DNA from 4 places in the Rhizobium indicum genome. Region 1 is predicted to be linked to each of the others. Evidence: riboswitches for the same ligand, from Rfam matches in the RefSeq annotation. Region 1 holds a riboswitch; each other region holds the start of a gene.
What was found. A riboswitch is a leader RNA that binds a small molecule or an ion and turns the genes downstream of it on or off. The one in region 1 is predicted to bind cobalamin.

Region 1 (4,306 bases):
TGGCCGGTCCCTGGTGGCAAAGCAGGAAGGGCCGGCTGACCATCCTTTCGGGGGCGGCACTCGTTGCCGCCTATGCCGTCGGCCATCTCGTGCCGGCGATTGCATCCTATGCCTTCATCGTCGCCATGCTGATCGGGCTGGTGCCGATCGCTCGGCGCGCCATCATGGCCGCCTTCTCAGGCACACCGTTTTCGATCGAGATGCTGATGACGATCGCCGCCGTCGGCGCCGTCATCATCAATGCCGGCGAAGAGGCGGCAACTGTCGTGTTTCTGTTCCTCGTCGGCGAGCTGCTGGAAGGGGTGGCAGCGGGCAAGGCGCGGGAAAGCATCCAGTCGCTGACGGGTCTGGTGCCGAAGAACGCGCTGCTCGAAGACAATGGCCAGACACGGGAGGTGGCGGCGGAAAGCCTTTCGGTCGGTGCCATCATCATGGTTCGTCCTGGCGATCGGATCTCGGCGGACGGCATTATCATTTCAGGCGAGAGCGCGATCGATGAGGCGCCGGTGACGGGCGAGAGCACGCCGGTACGCAAGGGCATTGATGCCGTCGTTTTTGCCGGCACGGTGAATGGCGATGCGGTGCTCAGGGTTCGCGTCACGGCGGCTGCCGCCGACAATACCATCGCCCGCGTCGTCAAGCTGGTGGAGGAAGCTCAGGAATCGAAGGCGCCGACCGAACGCTTCATCGATCGGTTCTCGCGCTATTACACACCCGGCGTGGTCGTGGTCGCAGCGCTGGTCGCGGTCGTTCCGCCGCTGCTGTTTGCTGGGCCGTGGGGCGAATGGGTCTATAAGGGCCTTGCGATCCTTTTGATCGGCTGCCCCTGCGCGCTCGTCATCTCGACGCCGGCGGCGATCGCCGCCTCGCTTTCATCCGGTGCGCGGCGCGGGCTGCTGATGAAGGGCGGCGCGGTGCTGGAAACGCTCGGCAAGGTGACGATGGTCGCCTTCGACAAAACAGGCACGCTGACGGAAGGCAAGCCGCAGGTGACTGACATCATTTCCTTTGGCCTGAGCGAGGCGCAGGTGCTGTCGCGCGCGGCGGTGCTGGAGCAGGGTTCCAGCCATCCGCTGGCGCTGGCGATCCTCAACCGCGCCAAGGCGGACGGCGTTCCCGTGCCGCCGGCCTTCGAGCTGGAAGCGCTGCCGGGCAAGGGTGTCAGCGGCAAAGTCGGCGGCGAGGCGCTGGATCTGCTGTCGCCGCCCGCCGCCCGCGAGCGCGGAACGCTCGGCGCGGAACAGGATGCACGCATTACGGCGCTGAACGACGAGGGCAAGAGCGTGTCGGTGCTGCTCGTCAACGGTGTTGCGGTCGGCCTGATCGCCATGCGCGACGAGCCGCGCGAGGATGCCGAGGCCGGGCTCGCTGCCCTCAAATCAGCAGGCGTCAAGGCGATAATGTTGACGGGCGACAACAAGCGGACGGCAGCAGCCGTTGCCGGCATGCTCGGCATCGACTGGCGCGGTGAGATGATGCCGGAAGACAAGCAGCGGGTCGTCGGCGAATTGAAGCGCCAGGGCTTCGTCGTCGCCAAGGTCGGCGACGGCATCAACGATGCTCCGGCCCTGGCGGCGGCCGATATCGGCATTGCTATGGGTGGCGGCACCGATGTGGCGCTGGAGACGGCGGATGCCGCCGTGCTGCACGGACGCGTCGGCGACGTGGCGCGGATGATCGAACTTTCCAAGCGAACGATGCGCAACATCCTGCAGAACATCACTATCGCACTCGGGCTGAAGGCGGTGTTTCTGGTGACGACGATCGCCGGCATCACCGGGCTCTGGCCAGCGATCCTCGCCGATACCGGCGCCACCGTGCTGGTGACGATCAATGCGCTGCGGCTGCTTCGAATAAAGATATGAACATTCCTGGACGTCATCCCTCCGGCGCTCATCACCGGTGGGATCTCCCGTCAACGATTCGGGCCCGATCTCGAATCGAAAATCGCGGGACCGGCCATAGATTGGCTCTCCTCATCGGGACTTTCTCCACAGCCTGCTTTCTTTAAGCGTTGGTTAGCCATGTTTTTCACAGGAACGTAGCGATTTCAAACCTGTCGTAACGCAATGCACAAACCATCCGTTGACGCGAATTTGGATTGGCGTACTATATCTAGTGTTCGAGGTTCCCTCGATTCGTGAGGATCGACGGCTAAGACGGGAATTCGGTGCGCTTCGCCATCATGGCGCGGCAATGCCGGAGCTGCCCCCGCAACTGTAAGCGGCGAGCAACTGTCCGATTTCAGGTCACTGGAGCATGATGCTCCGGGAAGGCTGGGGCAGGGTGCTTTGACCCGTGAGCCAGGAGACCTGCCTCGAACGAAACGTCCACGGGCGGGGTGTCCGGAAGGTCGCGTTGCATGGCTGCGGGGAATCTCCGCGTCGCGTTTCGCAGGCCCGAACCTCCGCCCCTGAAACCTTCGTATTGAGCCACTTCGGGGTGAAGTCATGTCAGTATCTCAGTTCAGGCCGCCACCCGTTAGAGGTAGAGGGCGGAGTACGCCCAGCGGCTAAACAGCCGCATAGCTCAAATCATCAGAGAATTTTTCGACGGATATCGACAGATTTCCGATCGATGTCCTGCGCCCAATTGCATCGTCACGAGGAATATCATGACCATTACCGTCTACAGCAAGCCTGCCTGCGTCCAGTGCACTGCCACCTACCGCGCCCTCGACCGGTTGGGTGTCGATTATGACATCGTCGATATCTCGCAGGATGCCGAAGCGCTCGATCGCGTCCGCAGCCTCGGCTACATGCAGGCGCCCGTCGTCATCGCCGGCGAGCAGCATTGGGCGGGCTTCCGTCCCGACATGATCAGCGCGCTCTCTTGACGTGAGGACAAGCGATGGGCCTGATCGTCTATTATTCCAGCCGATCCGAGAACACCCATCGGTTCGTCGTCAAGCTCGGACTGCGCGCGGCGCGCATTCCGCCAGGTGGCGCAGACGCATTCCATATCCGCGAACCCTTCGTGCTGATCGTGCCGACCTATAGCGGCGACGGCGGCAAGGGCGCCGTTCCCAAGCAGGTGATCCGTTTCCTCAACGATGCGGAAAACCGCGGACACATCCGCGGCGTAATCGCCGCGGGCAATAGCAATTTCGGCGAGACATACGGGCTCGCCGGCAACGTGGTCTCGCAGAAATGCCAGGTGCCGTACCTTTACCGGTTCGAGCTCATGGGCACCGAAGACGACGTCGCCAAGGTCAAACACGGAATGGAACGATTTTGGACACGGGAACAAACCTGACGCGGGATGCGGGCGCAAAACCGCATCACACTATTGCTCAGCCCGCCGGGGAGAGGCCGTCGAAGGCAGCCGAAACCCTCGACTATCACGCGCTGAACGCGATGCTGAACCTCTATGACGATGAGGGGCGGATCCAGCTCGACAAGGATCGAATGGCTGCCAAGCAATATTTCCTGCAGCATGTAAACCAGAACACGGTGTTCTTCCACAATCTGAGGGAAAAGCTCGATTACCTCGTGACCGAGGGTTATTACGAGCAGGAGGTTCTCGACCAGTATTCCTTCAATTTCGTGCGGGATCTGTTCGACCAAGCCTATGCCAAGAAATTTCGTTTCCCAACCTTCCTCGGCGCCTTCAAATATTACACCAGCTATACGCTGAAGACCTTCGACGGAAAGCGCTATCTCGAGCGCTATGAGGACCGCATCTGCATGGTGGCTCTGGCCTTGGCGCGCGGCGACGAGGCCCTTGCCCGCGACATGGTCGACGAGATCATTTCCGGCCGCTTCCAGCCGGCAACGCCGACCTTCCTCAACGCCGGCAAGAAGCAGCGCGGCGAACTGGTTTCCTGCTTCCTGCTGCGCGTCGAGGACAATATGGAATCGATCGGTCGGTCGATCAATTCGGCGCTGCAATTGTCGAAGCGCGGCGGCGGCGTGGCGCTGTCGCTGACGAATATCCGCGAGGCAGGCGCGCCGATCAAGCATATCGAGAACCAGTCCTCAGGCATCATCCCTGTCATGAAGCTGCTCGAAGATAGCTTCTCCTACGCCAACCAGCTCGGCGCGCGGCAGGGGGCAGGTGCGGTCTATCTCAACGCCCACCACCCCGACATCATGCGCTTCCTCGACACCAAGCGCGAAAATGCCGACGAGAAGATCCGCATCAAGACGCTGTCGCTCGGCGTCGTCGTGCCCGATATCACCTTCGAGCTAGCCAAGAACAACGAGGATATGTATCTTTTCTCGCCCTATGACGTGGAGCGCGTCTATGGCGTACCCTTCACCGAGATTTCGGTGACGGAAAAGTACCGCGAGATGGCTGATGATGC
Region 2 (4,306 bases), 1.4 Mb from region 1:
GGCGATCGGCGCCCATGTCACCGACGTGCAGAAGCTCTGGAAGGAGATCTACAACTGGCCGGCCCTTAAAACCGACGGTTCGCAATGGGACCGGCTGTTTGCCGATGGCGACACGTTCGAGATCGGTGCGCTTAAAGTCCGCGTGATGTTTTCGCCCGGGCACACACTCGCCTCGATCACCTATGTGATCGGTGACGCCGCCTTCGTGCACGATACGGTGTTCACGCCGGATTCCGGCACGGCGCGTACGGATTTCCCCGGCGGCAGTGCGAGCGCCCTCTGGCACTCGATCCAGGCCATCCTGTCGCTGCCCGAGGAAACCCGGCTCTTTTCCGGCCACGATTATCAGCCCGGCGGCCGGCACCCGCGCTGGGAAAGCACGGTGGCGGCGCAGAAGCGCTCCAATCCGCATATTGCAGGCATCGACGAGGCCGGTTTCGTGGCGCTGCGCCAGGCACGCGACCGCACGCTGCCGAAGCCGAAGCTGATGCTGCACGCGCTGCAGGTGAATATCCGCGGCGGACGGCTGCCCGAGCCGGAGGGGAATGGCCGGCGGTATCTGAAGATACCGCTGGATGCTTTGTGAGAGCGGGGGATAGTTGGCCGGTGACGACGTCTGGACGCTGCGCCGCCCGGGAAAAAGAGCTGGGTATCAGGAGCGACCTTTGCCATCGAGCAATTCTGACACCGGTAGCGGCAGGTCTGGATGTGCACGGCATAATCCGAGTAGATCTTCCCTTGCATCCGGGTAATCCTGAAGTGCAGCACGACGGTACCATTTGAATGCTTCTGTCAGATCGATCTCGCAGCCCACGCCGTGCTCTTTCAACTGGGCTAGCCTGTACTGTGCACCAGCATGATCCTGATCTGCGGCTTGGCTGTACCATCTGACAGCGTCTGCTGCATCGATATCGCAACCGTCGCCGTCTTCTCTCATCAAGCCCAGCAAATATCGCGCGTCGGCGTGGCCTTGATTGGCGGCTTTCTCAAGCCACTCGCAGCCTTCGGGCGCGCTCTGTGCAACTCCGTCCCCCATGAGATAGAGGCCCGCCAGGAGGAATTGCGCGTCGGCATGACCTTGTTCGGCGGCTTTCTGAAGCCATCCCGCGCCTTCTGTTTTATCGCGGGTGACACCTTCACCTCGTGCGGTGATGTGGCCCAATTCAAATTGTGCTTGCGCATCGCCTTGCTCGGCTGCTTGGCGAATCGCGTCTATCCTGGCGGCGGCGAGATCGGTGCTATCCGGATTGCTCATTGCTACATCAAACCTCGTTGAAATCGGTGGCGCCAAAACTATGTCGGGGCCTGCCTTCCGCAATCCGTCGTGACGCAGGTCCGGCAACGACTACGCCTGCGGATGTCCCAGCGCTTTTTCCAGCACGCCAGGCGGCAGCTTCTGCGCGAGGGCATCGCCAAGCTTTGCCTCGAGGTCCCGCAATTTGCCGTCGAGGGAGGGAAGGCCCGCGGGGCCGAAGGCTTCGATGTAACGATCGGCTTCACCCTTTGCCAGGAATTCGACCAGGACGTTGTCCTCGACCCAGAGCTTGACGATCCGGAAGAGGCCGGTTTCCACCTGCTCGGCGCACCAGCCTTCGCGGGCGGCGGCAGTCTCGATCGACGCGGCGTCTACCGCGGCGCTGACCAGCACGTGGGCGGTGACCGGCTCGAAGGTCGCCGGGCGCTGGCGGATGCCGAGCGGTGCGTCCGGATCGAAGACCGCGGTTGCGGGCAGGATTTCGAGGAAGGAGCCTTGCGTATCGCCCGATACGACGAGCCAGGCGTCATGGGGAAAGGGCGGGGTCGGCGCCCGCAGCGCGGTCGCCTCCATGAGCTCCGCCAGCACCCGGGCGACGCGACCGGGATCGCGCACGCCGAACGACATGTGATGAATCATCGCGCGTCTCCTTCCATTGTTGCCGGCTGGCGGGCCTCGGTCCCGCGGGAACGCCGGCGTGCATCGTCGATCAGGGCCTGCACGGCCCATTGCGCGGCCTTCGCGGCTTCAGCGCCCGACAGGCTCCAGTTATCTTTCATGCTCTCCCATCCCGAAGCAGAGCAGAGCGCTGTCACAGCGGCGAGCAGATGCCGGGCATCTTCTGCGGGAATCGTCCCGGTGACATCGCGCAGCGCGATCGAAAACTTCTCGCGCCGCGCCTCGGCATGGGCGAGCCTCACCGCGCGACCATGAGGATTGTGCAGCATCGCTCTCACCAGCGGCTCGTCGCGGTCGAAGGCAGAAAAGAGCTCGGGAATATGCGCCACTACTTGCTCAGGCGAAGCCGGCAGCGCCGGCACGGCGATCAGCGCATTCACCCAGTGCCAGAACGCGGCGAGCAGTGTCTCCTTGTTGGCGAAATAGCGATAAAGCGTGCGCTGCGGCACGCCGGACTGGCGGGCGACGAGATCGAAGGTGACCTCGTCGCTACCGGCGCGCAACAGGGCGGCAAGACCTTCCATGATGCGGTCCTGCGTGATGGTCGCCAACTCTTCGCGGGCCGTGGGTCGAGGCGGTGTCACTTTATTCATGGCAGTATTAATGCCATAATGGCAGCATTGCTGTCAAACGTCTTCTGGCAACCGGCGGTTTGCGCGGTGAGACGGCATGAAGCGCATTTGTCGGTGAGGCGGCATGACACGCGGGAATAGTTATTGACGCCGGGCGGGCCGGCGACGTAACTGGGTGCGACGGTTCCCTGAAGATGACTCCAAGGGGATTAATAGGGAACACGGTGAGGATGACCCAGTAGGGACCGAGACCGTGGCTGCCCCCGCAACTGTAAGCGGATTGTCGATCATCTCAGGAGTGGCCAGCGACTGGCCATCTCTGAAGGGCTCATGGCCCTGCCACTGCGAGATATCGCGGGAAGGAGGATGAAACGACGGATATCCGCAAGCCAGGAGACCTGCCGTCAATCACGATCCAATCAACCGGGCGGGGATGCCCGGACAAGGAACAGATATGATTGACCTGCTGAACCTTCGCCGAATTCCGGCATGCATCCGTCTCGATTGGGCCTCCTGCGGCTAGTGCACGCCTAAGCGTGCTTTCGGTCCGCGCATATGCGCGGAACGGCCGTGATTTTCCCTTCATCGAGGTTTTCCATGCGCCAGATTCTCGCCACCATGACATTTGCCTTCGGGCTCGCCGGCTTTGCGGCACCAAGCCTTGCCGCGACCCGATATCCCTTGACCATCACCAATTGCGGCCAGCAGGTGACCTTCGAAAAGGCGCCATCCAAAGTCGTTTCGATCGGTCAGGGCATGACCGAAGTGCTCTTCTCGCTCGGCCTTGCCGACAAGATCGCCGGAACGGCCGTCTGGGTCGGTCCCGTCCTGCCGCAATATGCCGAGGCCAACAGCAAGATAAAGCGGCTTGCCGACAACGACCCGAGCTTCGAATCCGTCGTCGGGCAGGAGCCCGACCTGGTGACGGCCGAGTTCGAATGGCATGTCGGCGCGCAGGGCTCGGTCGGCAAGCGGGAGCAATTCAAGGATCTCGGGATCAATACCTATCTCGCGCCGGCCGATTGCGTCGCCAAGGTCAACACTGATGGCGGCGACGGCGTGCGCAAGGAGCTGTTCACGATGGACCTGATCTACCGGGAAATCGCCGAGCTCTCGGAGATCTTCGACGTCAAGGAGCGCGGCGATGCGCTGATTTCCAAGCTGAAGAAGCGCGAGTCGGATGCCGTCGCCTCGATATCAGGCGCGTCGGGCAAGAACCTGCCCGTCGTCTTCTGGTTCTCCAGCAAGGAGGTCAATGGCGACGCCTTCATCGCCGGCAAGAACAGCGCGCCCGCCTATATTCTGAAGACGATCGGTGCGAAGAACGTCGTCACCACGGAAGAGGAATGGCCGCTGGTCGGTTGGGAAACCATCGCCCAGGCTAACCCTGCCGTCATCGTGCTCGCGACCATGGACCGCCGCCGTTACGCCGCTGACGATCCCAAGGTCAAGGTCGATTTCCTCGAGAACGATCCTGTGACCAAGGAGCTGGACGCGGTCAAAAACAAGCACTTCGTGATGATGGACGCGCAGTCGATGAACCCGACGATCCGCACGATCGACGGTATCGAGACATTGGCGAACGGCATCAAGTCCTTCGGCCTGGCGCAGTGAAGGCAGTGTCGGTCAGGCAACAGGGATGGTGGGCGCTTGCCGCGCTCACCACGGCGGCACTTCTCCTGCTCGGGCTGATGGTCAGTCTTGCCGTTTCGATCGGCGAGATCGCGATCCCGCTTGCGACGACGGCGGAGGCGATTTCGAACCGTCTGTTCGGAACGGATTTCGAGCTCAGCCGCATCCA
Region 3 (4,306 bases), 1.7 Mb from region 1:
GAGGCCGATCAGCGTCGGGATCGCCACGTCACGGGAAAGGTTGAGATGCAGCGCACCGTGGCCGGCCGAGAGCACCTGAGGCGAGATCATCGCCAGCAGCCCGACGATGATGCCGCCAAGCGCCGGGCGGAAGGGTGGGGCGATCGAACTCTTGCGCGCCAGCTCCTCGACAAAGGCGACGCCCTGCATGATCAGGATGCCCACACCGGCGCAGAAAGCGCCGAGCAGAAGTGCTGGGATATAATCGGCCGGCACGACCGAACCGAAGCTGCCGATATCGATGGTGAAATCGCTGCCGGCGAGCAGCCTTGCGATCAGGGTGGAGACGAGGGCGGAGACGACGACAGGGGTCAGCGAGACGATCGTATAGGTGCCGATGATCAGCTCGAAAGCATAGAAGGCGCCGGTCAGCGGCGCGTTGAAGGCAGCGGCGATGGCGCCCGCCGCGCCGCAGCCAACGAGGGTGCGCAGGTCCGAGCGGCGAAGCTGCAGCTTCAGACCAAATTTGGAAGCGAGCCCGGCGGCAAGCTGGGTATAGCCGGCCTCCAGTCCGACCGAGGCGCCGAAACCGTTGGAGATCAGGTTCTGCACGGCAACGATGATGCTGTCGGTCAAGGACAGGCGGCCGCCATGCAGCGCATTGGCCTCGATCGGGTCGACCATCGGTTTCTTGCGGCGTTTCGCCAGCACTAGAAGCAACAGGCCGAGCAGAGCGCCGCCGATAACCGGGGCGGTGAGCAGCAGCAGCTTGTTCTCGATCTCGGACGAGCTCAACCGTTCGCTGTCGGCGATGCCGAAGACCAGCTGATGCAGCTCGTTGGAGACGTAGCTCATGCCGGTGACGGCGAGACCTGAGATGACGCCGACGACGGCGCCTGCCAGCGACAGGCCGACCTCGCTACGGCGGGCCAGCGCCCGCAGGCGTCCCGGATCGAAGAAAACACGCAGCGCGCGGAAACGGCGCCGATCCAATTTCATAAGCATGGCTAGACAACTAGGCGGGGAGAGGCCCGGTCAAGGGCAGAGATGGTCGCGCAGTCCGCTTGCGACGCAATTGCGGCGAAAAGCCGGCGGTTGGAACAAATTTCGATGAAGTAAGTCTCTGATAAATGACGATATTTTAGGTAGGGTAAGTCGTGTTTGGGTGGCCACACCTCGGAACCGGCGATCGGGCGGCCGCCAAGGCCGGTTGACTTCACCCCTGCGCTTGCCTAACCATCCCTCAACGGATGGTCTCCCGACCATCCTGACATAACGGATGGTTTCGGATCGGTGTTGCGCCCTTCCGGATGAAAAGGGAATGTGACGGGGCGGACCCAAGCCGGGCGCCTTCATCACAGCCGACCCCGCGACTGTAGAGCGGTCAGGGTCTTCCATCCGGCTTCTAGCTCTTCCGGCCGGCGGCTTGCAATAATGCAGGCGGGCGGGATGGGCGACATGCCGGAAAAGCCACTGGATATGCATGGTGATCAACCGGGGTCGGACGCCTCTCAAGTCTACGAATCGTCCACCTTTTCACCGATGCAGCCGGGAAGGCGAGGATGATCCGCTGGCACGATCAGGGCGACCGGTTTCCGGTCTGCCCCGATCGCGGCCGATAACCGCGAGCCAGGAGACCTGCCATGCGTGCCGGGCGAGAAGCCCACACCTGGGCAATATGCCCGTTGCCAGCACGGAGGTTGTCTTGGCTGAACGATTGAATTCGGCGCGGCCTGGTGCGGCGCACGCCACGCCTCCAAGCAGCGCTGCAAGAGGAGTGTTTTCGGCCGCTTATGTCGAATGCTGGGTACCCCCCTCTGTCCTGCCGGACATCTCCCCCACAAGGAGGGAGATCGGCAAGCAGCACGACCGTCGTGTTACATCAATTGTTTGGAGAAAAGCTCTCGGCGATTCAATCTCCCCCCTTGTGGGGGAGATGTCCGGCAGGACAGAGGGGGGCGTCACACCCTCAGTAGCCGAGAAAGGTGCATTCGGAGCAAGCCACGACTACGCACTCTCCCCGAGGGGCGTTTGAGTATGACCGCCACCTTCATCCTCGGCGGCGCACGCTCCGGCAAATCCCGTTTCGCCGAATCCCTCGTCACAGCGACCGGCCTCGACCGTCACTATGTCGCGACCGGGCGTGCCTGGGACGAGGAGATGCAGGCACGCATCACCCAACACAAGGCCGATCGCGGACCGTCCTGGACAACGCATGAGGAGCCGCTCGATCTCGTCGGCAAGCTCTCCGCCATCGACGGGGAGGGGCGCATCGTGCTCATCGATTGCCTGACGCTCTGGGTCACCAATCTGATGATGGAGGAGCGGAACACGGCGGTGGAATTTGCCGCCCTTGCCGATTTCCTGCCCGCCGCGAAAGCGCGGCTCGTTTTCGTTTCCAATGAGGTCGGTCTCGGCATCGTGCCCGACAATCGCATGGCGCGGGATTTTCGCGATCATGCCGGCCGGCTGCACCAATCGATCGCGGCGAAGGCCGCCGAAGTTTATTTCATCGCGGCAGGCCTGCCGCTGAAAATGAAGGGTTAAGTCTATGAACCAGCAGAAGATTCCCGCAACCGTCATCACCGGCTTCCTCGGCGCCGGCAAGACGACGATGATCCGCAACCTGCTCACCAATGCCGGCGGCAAGAAGATTGCGTTGATCATCAACGAATTCGGCGATCTCGGCGTCGACGGCGACGTGCTGAAGGGCTGCGGTGCGGAGAATTGCACCGAGGACGATATCATCGAGCTGACCAATGGCTGCATCTGCTGCACCGTTGCGGACGACTTCATTCCGACGATGACGAAGCTGCTCGAGCGCGAGCAGAGGCCCGACCATATCGTCATCGAGACTTCGGGCCTTGCTTTGCCGCAGCCGCTGGTCGCCGCCTTCAACTGGCCCGACATTCGCACCCAGGTGACCGTCGACGGCGTCATCACGGTGGTCGACAGCGCCGCCGTTGCCGCCGGCCGTTTCGCCGATGACCATGATGCCGTCGATGCGCGCCGCGCCGAGGATGAATCGCTCGATCACGAAAGCCCGATCGAGGAGCTGTTCGAGGACCAGCTGACCTGCGCCGATCTCATCGTGCTCAACAAGACAGACCTGATCGATGCCGCCGGTCTTATCAGGGTACGCGACGAGGTCGCCTCCCGCACGGTACGCAAGCCCGTGATGATCGAGGCGCGGAATGGCGAGGTGTCGGCCGGTATCCTGCTCGGTCTCGGCATCGGCACAGAGGACGATGTCGCCAATCGCAAGTCGCATCACGAGCTGGAGCATGAGGACGGTGCGCCGCATGACCATGATGAATTCGACAGCTTCGTCGTCGAGCTCGGACCCATTGCCGATCCCGCTGGCTTCGTCGAAGCGCTTAAGGGCATCATTGCCGCCCATGACGTGCTGCGCCTCAAGGGTTTCGTCGATGTCTCGGGCAAGCCGATGCGCCTCCAGATCCAGGCCGTCGGCAGCCGCATCGACCATTATTTCGACCGCGCCTGGACGCCAAGCGAAAAGCGCGCCACGCGCCTTGTCGTCATCGGCCTGCACGAAATGGATCAGGACGCGGTGAGGGCGGCGATCGAAGCGCTGGCATAGACCCATGCATCTGCTTCTGGCCCAGCAGGGAACGATCAGCGACGGCGAGGAGGCAATCGACCTCGGGCAGACGCCGGGCGATATCCTGTTCCTGTCGGCGGCCGACAGCGAGCTTGCCGCGATCGCGGCCGCCCATCGCGAGCGCGGGGCGGGGCCTTCGCTGCGGCTCGCCAGCCTGATGAGCCTGAAGCATCCGATGTCTATCGACACCTATGTCGAGCGCACCGCGCGGCATGCCAAGTTGATTGTCGTGCGGGCGCTCGGGGGCGCCAGCTATTTCCATTATGCGCTGGAAGCGCTGCATGCGGCAGCGTCCCGCGCCGGGGCGCTGATTGCGGTGCTGCCGGGCGATGCGAAACCGGATGCCGGGCTGGTTCCTTTCTCCAATATCGATCTCGATGATCTCAACGCGCTCTGGGCCTATCTGATTGAGGGCGGCGATGCCAATGCGCGGGCCTTTCTCGATTATGCCGGGGCGATGTTGGCAGGCACGGAGAAGCCGGCACCGGCGGCACCTTTGATGAAAGCCGGTATCTGGTGGCCGGGGCGTGGACTGATCGGGGTTGAGGAGTGGCGGCTGGTTTCTGCTGCCGTGGTGTCTTCGCGTGTGGCTGTCCGTTTGTCGGTTGAGCTAGGGACACCCCCCTCTGTCCTGCTGGACATCTCCCCCACAAGGGGGGAGATCGGCAAGTCGCTTGGGCTTCCCACAAAAGAAACGCTTGAAGA
Region 4 (4,306 bases), 1.8 Mb from region 1:
AGATGCTCTCCCCGGTCAGCACCATGTGCGTGCGCAGCTGCGACGGCGGCTTCTTCCCGATCAGCTCGAACGCCACGTCGGTCGATTTCGGCCGCGACGCCCAGACCTGCGCCAAGATGTGCCCAGGCGTCGAGACCGAACTGTTCTATCGTGACGTGACGAGCACCGAAGCCTCGAACATGATCTCGGTCGCAACGGGCACTCCCTACAGCGCCATGAAAAATGCCTTTGCCTACAAGAACCGCACGCCCGGGGAAAAATCCTCCTGCGCCTGCAATCTTACAGCCTATTATGAGGAGATGCGCGGCAAGCAGGCGGTAAGCGAACCGCCGCAGCAGGGCTCGATCACCACCATCCGCACCAATCCCCCGGCGAAGGATGCCGCGGCAGCTGCGCCGCAACCATCCGTCCCCGAGCGCCCCTACGATCCGACGCAGAACCGCGTCCGTCAGGTCGGCCCGCAGTTTCTGGCCGGCGATCAGGGCTCGATCGACCTCGCCAATCCGGCAACACCGGGCCCGCAGCCGCAACAGCAGCAGTGATTGAACAGCTGGAACTGCGGTGGCGGAGCCATAGCGGCGTTGTGCCAGGGTGCATGAGATGACGGCGATGTCACGTGAACGTGCGGCGGGATGTTAATGCGGGTCGCTTGAGCATGGTCAGTAGGTCGTACGACCGCCGCTCAGGTCGAACGTCGATGCGGTCGTGAAGGAGTTCTCCTCGGAGAGCAGCCAGACGACCATCGAAGCGATCTCACCAAGTTCGACGAAACGGTCGCGCGGAATGCGGACGCGCATATATTCGATAAACTCGGATGTCAGCCCGTCCAATATAGGTGTCTTTGCCGTGGTTGGCGTTACCGCGTTCACGGCGATTCCTGTCTTTGCGAGTTCCTTGCCAAGCGACTTGGTGAAGCCCAGCACACCAGCTTTCGCTGCGCTGTAGGCAGCGATGTTCGGATTTCCTTCCTTGCCCGCAACCGAGGAGATGTTCACAATCCGCCCATAGTCGCGCTTTAACATGACCGGAACGACGTGCCGGCAACAATTGAAGGTTCCCGTGAGGCAGACATCGACGACGTCTGTCCACTCACTGACATCGTATTCGATCGTGGGCTTTACCGGACCGGTAATCCCGGCGGAATTAACGAGGCCGTCGATACGGCCAAAAATCTCCTCGGTCGTCGCCGCCGCGTTTTTCACTGATACGGGATCTGCGACGTTGACGCCGAAAGCGACCGTGCCAGATCCGAGAGCGGAAGCGCTGTCCTTGGCCATGTTTTCGTTCAGGTCCCAGATGGCCACCTTGCCACCAGACTGGATGACGCGCTCTGCGATAGCGTAGCCGATGCCGCGCGCACCGCCTGTGATCACGATGATGCGTTCCTTCAAGTCGATCATGTTCATTGGGCCGTTATCCTCCGATTGAGCCGCCGATAGCCGAATATCCAATTCCGGGATTCGCCTTCAGCGTATCGATATGAAGGTCAGGAATAAAGATATCTCGGCCTCGCACGGCGTCGGCGATATTGGCATCGAAAGAACGCGATGCGCTCTAGGTGTTCAGTCCCCATCCATCATGAAAGACGAGTTCCTCGAGCGGTAGCCGCTGCCGCCAGCCTTTGACGGAGAGTTCCGGCTCGTCATAGAGCCGGTCGACGAAACCGGCACAGAGCCAGGCGACCACGTCGATATGCTCGGGTATGCCGAGAATGGTTTTCAGGTCGCCTTCACGAAAAATGCTGACCCAGCCGATGCCGACCCCTTCCGCCCGTGCCGCAAGCCAGAGATTCTGGATGGCGCAGACGGTCGAGTATGAATCCATCTTCGGATTGTGGGTGCGCCCCAGCACCACGCTGCCGCTGCGGGTAGGATCGCAGGTCACGCATATGCCGAGCGGCGCCTCGACGATGCCTTCGAGCTTGAGCGATCGGTAGGCCTGCCGCCGCTCGCCTTCGAACATCAGCGCCGCCTCCTCGTTGGCCCTCGCAAACGCGTCCTGGATGCGCGTCCGGACAGCGGCACTTTTCACCAGAATGAAATTCCACGGCTGCATGAAGCCGACGGATGGTGCGTGGTGAGCGGCCGTCAGCAGCCGCTGCACAACATCATCAGGCAAGGGATCGGGCAGGAACTGGCTGCGAACGTCGCGCCGCGTCATGATCGCGTGATAGACGGCCTCGCGTTCGGCCAAGGAAAAACCGGACGCCGCCGAAAGGGCATCCTCATCAAAGGGTCGCATCGTCAAATCCCCAACAACGCGACCGCCCCGCTGTCCGCGCGGATCGGTCTATCTTGCCAGGCCGGTCTTCTGACTCGGCGTCATCCGTCTGCCGCAGCCTTCCCGGCAAAAGGCCAGTGGCATGATGAAGCGGCAAGCGTCGGCCTTACAGCGTTGGGCACGTTCCGGTCTTGCACCGGATTCCCGATTCTCCCGCCTTATCGGCGGGCACCTGACGGCGCATCTATTTCAGGAAAGCGCGGCGGCGGCAAGCTGGGCCCGATGTCGCAGTCAAGCCGGAGGCCGCGCGGTGTCACACACCCTCCTCATTCATGTGCTCGTCACAGGAATCCAGTGCGTCCAAGTCCTTGGGCGCAAAAGACTCTTTCCTTGAGGCATTGAGTCATTCACGGCGCAGACGCGCCGTGGCTGGATTTCTGTGACGAGCACAGGAATGAGGGAGGAGAGGCGCGTGCCGGCAGACCGTTGAGAGGGTGAGCAGTGAAACTGCGAATGCGCTGAGCACAAGCGAGGCGCAATAATGAGTGGCCCACCACCCACCCGCGTCGGTTTGAAGCGGCTAGGCAAGCCCCTTCACCGACAGTTTCTATGGCCTTATCACCACCGAAGGCGTATGGACTGTGACTGTCCATCGCAGCATCCCGGTTGCCCGTGCCCCGCCTCACACCCATGATCCTTGCGGTCGCCCTGTTCATGGAACAGATGGATTCGACCGTGATCGCCACCAGCCTGCCGGCAATCGCCGCCGATATCGGCACCTCGCCGATCGCGCTGAAGCTCGCCGTCACCAGCTATCTCGTGGCGCTGGCGATCTTCATCCCGATCAGCGGCTGGATGTCCGATCGGTTCGGTGCGCGCAACATCTTCCGCATGGCGATCTTTGTTTTCATGATCGGCTCGATCGCCTGCGCCTTTTCCAACTCGATCACGGCCTTCGTCGTCTCGCGCCTGATCCAGGGCGCCGGCGGCTCGATGATGACGCCGGTCAGCCGCCTGCTGCTGGTCCGGGGAACGCCGCGCCACGAACTCGTCGATGCCATGGCCTGGCTTACCATTCCCGCTTTGATTGGCCCGATCATGGGGCCGCCGATCGGCGGTTTCCTCACCACCTATCTCACCTGGCATTGGATCTTCTGGATCAACGTCCCGATCGGCGTGCTCGGCATCATCCTCGTCACGCGTTTCCTGCCGACCGTCGAGCCACGCAGTCCGCGGCCGATGGACTTCCCCGGATTCTTCCTTTGCGGCATCGGCTTCTCCGGCTTCGTCTTCGGCGTGTCGGTCATCAGCCTGCCGGCCGTGCCCGTCATCTACGGTTACGTCACGGTTGCGATCGGCATTCTTGCCGGCCTCCTCTACCTCCTGCATGCCCGCCGCGTGCCCTATCCGCTTCTCGATCCGAAGATGTTCCGTTACCCGATGTTCCGGGCGGCGATCCTCGGCGCTTCGAATTTCCGCATGGGGCTCGGCGCCCTGCCGTTCCTGATGCCATTGATGCTGCAGCTCGGCTTCGGCCTGACGCCGCTGCAATCGGGCTCGGTCACCTTCGTCAGCGCGCTCGGCTCCATGGGCTCGAAATTCGCCGCCTCGCGCACCTTCAATGCCTTCGGCTTCCGCACCGTCATATCAATCACCACTTTGCTGGCGGCGATCTTCCTCGGCATCAACGGCCTTTTCACCGCCGAAACGCCGCTGTTCCTGATCATGGCCTGCCTGCTGATCGGCGGCCTGTTCCGCTCCATGGCTTTCTCGGGCGTCAACGCCATGGCCTTCGGCGATGTCGATGACGCCGACAGCAGCCAGGCAACCGCGATCAATGCCGTTGCCCAGCGTATCTCCATGGCGATGGGTGTGGCGATCGCCGGCGGCATTCTCGAAATTTCGAGCAGCTTTCACGACGGCAGGCTGCTGGTCTCTGATTTCCATATCGCCTTCTTCAGCGTCTCGGCGATTTCGGCACTGGCCTGCATCACCTTCCTGCGCCTGCCGCATGATGCCGGCGCGGAACTGACGGCGCGCGGCCGCAAGCGCCGGCACGCCGAGCCCGAAGAGGCCGTGGCGGAAA

Region 2: linked by a shared signal. The riboswitch ahead of FFM53_RS22710 (ABC transporter substrate-binding protein) and the one ahead of nrdH (glutaredoxin-like protein NrdH) in region 1 are both predicted to bind cobalamin.
Region 3: linked by a shared signal. The riboswitch ahead of cobU (bifunctional adenosylcobinamide kinase/adenosylcobinamide-phosphate guanylyltransferase) and the one ahead of nrdH (glutaredoxin-like protein NrdH) in region 1 are both predicted to bind cobalamin.
Region 4: linked by a shared signal. The riboswitch ahead of bluB (5,6-dimethylbenzimidazole synthase) and the one ahead of nrdH (glutaredoxin-like protein NrdH) in region 1 are both predicted to bind cobalamin.

Annotation. Positions count from the first base shown of each region.
Region 1 covers NZ_CP054021.1:3,241,487-3,245,792, forward strand. The annotation lists gene FFM53_RS15860 (heavy metal translocating P-type ATPase) at 1-1,865, shown strand, start outside; cobalamin riboswitch at 2,109-2,334, shown strand; gene nrdH (glutaredoxin-like protein NrdH) at 2,615-2,836, shown strand; gene nrdI (class Ib ribonucleoside-diphosphate reductase assembly flavoprotein NrdI) at 2,851-3,255, shown strand; gene nrdE (class 1b ribonucleoside-diphosphate reductase subunit alpha) at 3,234-4,306, shown strand, end outside.
Region 2 covers NZ_CP054021.1:4,660,112-4,664,417, forward strand. The annotation lists gene blh (bifunctional sulfur transferase/dioxygenase Blh) at 1-586, shown strand, start outside; gene FFM53_RS22695 (tetratricopeptide repeat protein) at 653-1,255, opposite strand; gene FFM53_RS22700 (hypothetical protein) at 1,346-1,894, opposite strand; gene FFM53_RS22705 (TetR/AcrR family transcriptional regulator) at 1,891-2,457, opposite strand; cobalamin riboswitch at 2,670-2,925, shown strand; gene FFM53_RS22710 (ABC transporter substrate-binding protein) at 3,103-4,119, shown strand; gene FFM53_RS22715 (FecCD family ABC transporter permease) at 4,116-4,306, shown strand, end outside.
Region 3 covers NZ_CP054021.1:4,902,515-4,906,820, forward strand. The annotation lists gene FFM53_RS23835 (chloride channel protein) at 1-984, opposite strand, end outside; cobalamin riboswitch at 1,243-1,639, shown strand; gene cobU (bifunctional adenosylcobinamide kinase/adenosylcobinamide-phosphate guanylyltransferase) at 2,017-2,526, shown strand; gene cobW (cobalamin biosynthesis protein CobW) at 2,531-3,580, shown strand; gene cobN (cobaltochelatase subunit CobN) at 3,585-4,306, shown strand, end outside.
Region 4 covers NZ_CP054021.1:31,020-35,325, reverse strand. The annotation lists gene FFM53_RS00165 (DUF2865 domain-containing protein) at 1-542, shown strand, start outside; gene FFM53_RS00160 (SDR family NAD(P)-dependent oxidoreductase) at 660-1,406, opposite strand; gene bluB (5,6-dimethylbenzimidazole synthase) at 1,555-2,241, opposite strand; cobalamin riboswitch at 2,284-2,471, opposite strand; gene FFM53_RS00150 (MFS transporter) at 2,911-4,306, shown strand, end outside.